DNA from 2 places in the Oceanobacillus aidingensis genome. Region 2 is predicted to be linked to the other one. Evidence: predicted binding sites of a transcription regulator. Region 2 holds the regulator's gene; the other holds the start of a gene.
What was found. The regulator LexA, encoded in region 2, represses DNA repair genes until DNA is damaged. The targets are predictions, from matches to a motif close to CGAACATATGTTCG.
Positions count from the first base shown of each region.

Region 1: ACFO3P_RS05985 (Y-family DNA polymerase) is a predicted target of LexA. The motif match lies at 1,744-1,757, and genes of this name have one in related genera.

Region 1 is NZ_JBHSFT010000008.1:68,800-72,019, forward strand. Features, by position in the region: gene ACFO3P_RS05980 (DNA ligase D) at 1-213, shown strand, start outside; gene ACFO3P_RS05985 (Y-family DNA polymerase) at 422-1,726, opposite strand; gene ACFO3P_RS05990 (hypothetical protein) at 1,902-2,123, shown strand; gene ACFO3P_RS05995 (BglG family transcription antiterminator) at 3,150-3,220, shown strand, end outside.
Region 2 is NZ_JBHSFT010000050.1:270,304-273,523, forward strand. Features, by position in the region: gene spo0A (sporulation transcription factor Spo0A) at 1-495, shown strand, start outside; gene ACFO3P_RS22335 (hypothetical protein) at 767-1,030, opposite strand; gene lexA (transcriptional repressor LexA) at 1,242-1,862, opposite strand; gene ACFO3P_RS22345 (YneB family resolvase-like protein) at 2,251-2,907, shown strand; gene ACFO3P_RS22350 (DUF896 domain-containing protein) at 2,973-3,206, shown strand.

The DNA of each region.
Region 1 (3,220 bases), on a different contig from region 2:
TTAATTGCTCCATATTCTCCAAGAAAAACGGAAGAAGGAACTGTCTCAACTCCTTTGTATTGGCATGAAGTGAATGAAGAATTGACTCCTATTGCATTTACAATAGGAAACGTAATAGAACGTGTACGTGAAATAGGGTGCCCGTTTGCAGGATATTTTGAAACAGGGAGCAAACAAAAACTGGATAAGATATTGAAAATGGTGAAAGATTAAAAGCCCTCACTTCATCGTAGGGCTAATCAAGTTTTTGTTTTGGATTAGGTCTATCTGCAAATTTTATTTACCGTATATTTTATTTTTATCATTTGGATACCTTTGTGCAACCCATCTATCTCCAACTTTATATATCGGCATCAATATTCATCCCTTTTTTGTTTTTTATTTTATCCCTATTGTACATTAAATAATGTGGGTTACGTTATTATTTATCATCCCCAGCACGATGGCCACCGACCAACTTAGCGCGGAACCTAGCCATTCCGCCATCAAGCAGGCTCGAAGCATGCAACAAGGATGTATATCCAAATTTTCTCCTAATATGGTCAATCGTCTGGTCAAGTTCTTCATTTTGTATTGTTTCTTCTGCCGGTTCAAATAAATTAAGTTGCAGCGACTGCTTATGTTTGAGTTTGCCGAAAGTGACGTTAACCGTTCTTACAGGTGTATTTTCTTCGTAGTGCTTGTAAAAAAGATATATCATATGTTCTTTTAATATTTTAGATGAGTCAGTTACTGGAATCTTCATCTGTTGGTTAAATCCACCCTGAACGACATCTCTGGAATAACCAATATACAATTTCACAAGACCAGTCATTAAGTAATTCTTTCTTAATCTGGCCACATTCTCATCTGTCATTTCTCGAATGACTACCTCAATTTCATGCCTATCTTTATAATCCCTGTTAAGTATCTGATTTCTGCTGAATGACGTACTTTTAGGTTTGTAAACCTCTGATAAAAGCGTTCGGTCGATTCCGTGAGCATGAAAAAAGAGTTGCTCGCCAATCACTCCGAAATTATTTTTGAGCTTACGAAGATTATATTGCGATAACTCTCCGATACTCCGGATCCCCATGCGATTTAGTTTTGCCTCCGTTTTCCCGCCAATTCCCCAAAATTCAGTTAAGGGTCTTATTTTCCAGACTGTTTCAGAAACATCTTCATAACGCCACTCGCCTATGAACCCATTCTTTTCATCATGCTTTGCCTGGTGGTCCAATGCTAATTTAGCAAGAAGAGGGTTGTCACCGATGCCAACAGTCAATACTAACCCCAACTCTCTCCATACATCATTCTGTATTTTTCTAGCTATGTCATGCGTGCTGCCAAAAAGTTTATGTGATTTGGTTACGTCGAGGAACGATTCGTCAATAGAATAAACAAGTAAATCCTCTTTCGCTACATATCGCTTAAAAATACGTAATATCTCCATATTCTTTTGTAAATACACTGCCATACGAGGCTCTACAATTTCTATGTTTGCTTTTTTTGGTATCTCATAAATCCTTGTGCCGGTTTTAACACCATATTCTTTCTTGACGCGAGGAGAAGAAGCTAAAACCAAACCACCTTGATTATCTGGTTTCGAAACAACAGCAATACGAGCATATAAAGGGTGTTGTCTACGTTCGACCGCCTCGACGCTTGCGAAAAAGGATTTAGCATCAATACACATAATATCCCGACGCGGTTCATTCCTGTAATCCATCATCATAATTTCATCCACAACAAACACCTCTTATACGAATATACGTTTGTATCTATTATATGCGTTTAATTATAAGAATATACGTTCCTATAGTCAAGAAAGTTCGGTATGTAATATTTGGAACCTGATTAAAAAAAGAAGGATATTAGTCCCTCTTTGTCGTATATGTAGTATAAAAGGAGGGTATATTATAATGAAGAAAAAATTTAAAATCACAATACCATTCATCGACCGGGAAGACGGTGGAAGGTTTATCGATGCGTTAGATTTACAGACAGGAATTACATACGGTTATTATGAGTCAGAGGTGAGAAGTTTACATAAGATAGGGCTGGGCGAACTGGAGAATTATTTAATGAGACGTATGCATCTGATTAAATCTGGTGCTTATGATGATGCGGAGACAGAAAAATAGAGAGGGGAGACCTCTCTACTGTAATGTGGTATAATTGGCTAAAAATAAAGTTCAAAAATTACGTATAAATGAAGTGACCTTATTTTGACCACTAATTATTTAAAAAGTATTACCAATGATTATAAAAATTATTTAAATACATTTAATATATTCGCTACATAATAGGTAATTAAAAGACAATAGAAGTAAAAATATCAAAGTGGTTCATGCCTGGGATGATGTAATTATCCCGCCTTGAATATTGATATAGAAGGGTTTTGGAGCTTTATAGTGTTGATGAAACTCTAAAAATATCACAAAAAGGTAACATTTTATTTTAAAATAATATCTTGAAGGACGTTTTCGTATAAAGTTTTCACTTTTGCGGAAGCGTCTTTTTTTATTTTCTTTGTGACATGTGTATAAATTCTTATTGTAGTTGGCATATCATCATACCCTACTTTTTCCATGATAGTTGCTAAGTCACCCCCTTGCTCTGTTAACATACTTACATGAGAGTGGCGGAATATATATTGTGTTGCGTACTTTTAATATTTGTATAAGCTAAAAGTCGCGTCATTCGAGTGTTAACATTTTTTGTATAAATGGATAACCGTCAACATAGTAAAAACAAAATTTGCATCATGAAACTCCTCTAATCTATCTTTAAATACGGATTGAGTTTTTAGTTGTCTTTTTTATGACTACGCAATAAATTCATGATTTCTTTCCTGATTTCAAATGTTCGAATAGAACCGTCTGTTTTTGGGGAGATCAAAACATACTTTCTTATACTATTATCTTCATTATATAAAGTTTTGGTTATCTTTATTTCATTTTTATTGAAATTGATAACAGACCATTTCAAGGCTAACGGAATCAACATTATATTTAGACGTTGAAAGTGCTGAGAGTACCTTAGAATTAGAATCAATTCCAGAAAAGGAAAGCACAATCTATGTCAATATATTCATCATAAGTTGTGCCTAAACGTTGTTGTGACAATGTTGTAAGCGTTTTATAATTATATTGAGAGGTGATAGTAACATGTTAGATCAGCGCTCGATTCGACTAGTTGAAGAATTAATGAACCATGAACAGATTACAAAGCTGGAGTT
Region 2 (3,220 bases):
GCAGTTGATTTAGGAGCTTCTTATTTTATCCTGAAGCCGTTTGACATACAGAATCTGGCTGATCAAATTCTGCAGGTTCAGGGAAGTGCGGTTTCCAGAGTATCAAATATGACGAAAACAAATATTGAAAGTAAGAAAAAGCAGGACCTGGAAGCGAATATAACCAATATTATTCATGAAATAGGCGTGCCTGCGCATATTAAAGGATATATGTACTTAAGAGAAGCAATTACTATGGTTTATAATGATATTGACCTTTTGGGGTCCATCACAAAAGTGCTTTATCCGGATATCGCCAAAAAATTCAATACAACTGCTTCCCGTGTAGAAAGAGCAATTCGCCATGCAATAGAGGTAGCTTGGAGCAGAGGGAATATTGATTCCATTTCAGCATTATTTGGTTACACCATCAATATTTCTAAAGCAAAACCGACGAATTCTGAATTTATTGCGATGGTAGCTGACCGATTACGATTGGAGCATAAGGTATCGTAATATGGCCTGCAAGTATTGACAAAAAGCTTTAAATAACTAGCAACCCGTATTGTCACAGAAGGAAATTATATAAAACCTGCCGATGCATCCAATAAACAGGAAGCAGTACAGCCATTTATGAAGAAAAGAGTTGTACAATTTTATTTGTTACAAGTAAATTGCAAAATTTGTGTTTTTAATAAATATTCTAAAAAGTTGGGACATTACTTATTTTTTGATTAGAACTGTTTTCTTTTTATAAAATGAAAGGCTGTGTATATGCTTTATTCACTTATCCAAGAATAAAAACAGCAACCTGGTACCAAAGTGCAAGAGCAATAATCACAAGAGCAGAAATGATTTTTATCAAATTCTTTTTGGAAAAATAGTTCTTGTCCGGGTAAACTTCTAAAAAAGTGACAATGATGAGAAGAGCTGATAAAAATGGCAGTGTTAAATAATCTGCAATCTTTGTTAAATAGATAATTCCCAGAATAAAGCTGATAATGGTGATTGGAAGATAAAGCCAGCGTTTCTTTTTTAACGTTTCAGTCAATTTTATACACTCCTTATACTTGTACTTTATATTAAGCATATTATGAATGGATTAATTTTATACTAGAAAAAAGGTTAACAGGCACATCTGACAAATGTGCCCGTTAACCTTTTTTGACTGGCCGATAAAATCACCTATAGAGGATGTTCTAACGTTTCTGCTATGTGCAGCTTATACTGCCCGCATGCTCCTGCTCTAAAGCACATTCCTTTTAGTGGATATGACGGTATAAGCCGATTACCTTGCCGAGAATAGATACGTTTTCGTAATAGAGAGGTTCCATCGTTGCATTTTCGGGCTGGAGGCGGAAACGGGTCTTTTCTTTAAAAAAACGTTTGACAGTCGCTTCATTTTCATCCGTCATTGCTACAACGATATCTCCATTATCCGCAGAGCTTTGCTGTTTTACGATAACCATATCTTTGTCGAGGATGCCTGCTTCAATCATACTGTCTCCATCAATGACAAGTACAAACAGATTATCCTCCGGTCCGGCAGAAGAGCTGGGAACGGGAATAAACTCTTCCACATTTTCAATCGCAGTAATCGGGATTCCGGCTGTTACCTTCCCTATTACAGGTACATAAATGGCCTTATCCTTAGGCGCATCATTCTCATTATTATATATGATCTCGATGGCACGAGGTTTGGTCGGGTCTCTCCGAATATATCCTTTGTTTTCTAATCTTTCTAAATGACCGTGAACAGTAGAGCTTGAAGCTAACCCGACAGCTACTGCAATTTCACGTACGGAAGGCGGATAGCCCTTCTGCTCTACTTGATCTTTAATAAAGTCAAAAATCATCTGCTGTCTTTTTGATAGTTTTGTCATGACTTACTCCCCTCTAGCATAGGTATTTGTTATTCATAGTATAGCATTGAATGAATCAATTTACAAACAAATGTTCTAAAAAGTATTGACAGGAACAGTTGTTCTAAATATACTATAGTAAGAACAACTGTTCCGGAACCAGATAAAATATCGAAGGGGAGTTTTAATATGTTTGAAAAACTGATGAAGTCTGATGCTTTTTATATTGTAGCTTTTATTATTGCGTTAATATTTTTATATACGATGATGGTTACAATTTAAGTGATTGACCAGACGACTGATTTCCTTGCTTATTTTGTAGAGAGCAAATATGCTGGTAAGACAGATTCTGTAAAGAATTGTCACCGAAAAGTTGAAAAAGAGCGGTTTATTATTGGAGGATAAAACATTGAGAACGATTATTTATTGTCGGGTAAGTACAGAAAAAGAAACACAAGAAACATCACTTCAAAGACAATATGAAGAGTTATCTGCGCTGGCCGATAAATTAAATTTTACGGTTGTGGATTGTATTCAGGAGAAGGCCAGCGGCTATGACATTGATAGAGATGGCATATTTAAGCTTCTTGATTATTTTTCTCATCAAGAAGCTGATTGTCTTTGTATTCAAGATGAAACAAGGCTTGGAAGAGGAAATACAAAAATTGCTTTATTTCATCAGCTCCGGAAAATTAATATCCCCATTTACACGGTTACCCATGAAGGAGAACTTGAGCTGAATGAAGCGGATTCGATGGTGTTGAACATCGTCGGTATAGTGGAAGAATATCAGCGTAAACTACATAATATGAAAATAAAAAGGGGAATGCGACGTGCTGTATCAAATGGGTATAACCCTCAAGAAAATTTACATCATATCAATCAATCCCCGGGAAGAGAACGCGCTGAAATTCCGATGGAAGAGATTGTGCGGCTGCGGCAGAATAAATTAACGTTTCAAGAAATCACAACAGTTTTAAAAGGACTTGGATTTCATGCATCAAAGGCAACCATCCATCGCCGCTACCAGGAATATATCAATTCCTTGAATGAAAGTGAATCGTGACGTAAGATAAAGAAACAGGAAGGTTATTTTAACTCCTGTTTTTTTAATCGAAGGAGGGACAAGCTATGTTGTCTAAAGATAAATTAAATAGAATAAATATGTTAGCTAATAAAGCGAAAAGTGAAGGCTTAACAGAAGAAGAAAAAACAGAACAGCAAAATCTTCGAAAAGAATACCTGGCAAATGTACGGGGTTCTTTTAAAAATCATCTAAAAGGGATGACAGTCATTGACCCGGCCGGGAATGATGTGACCCCGCAAAAGCTTCGTGATTACCAGGAACGTAATAAGAAACACTGATACATCATATTAAC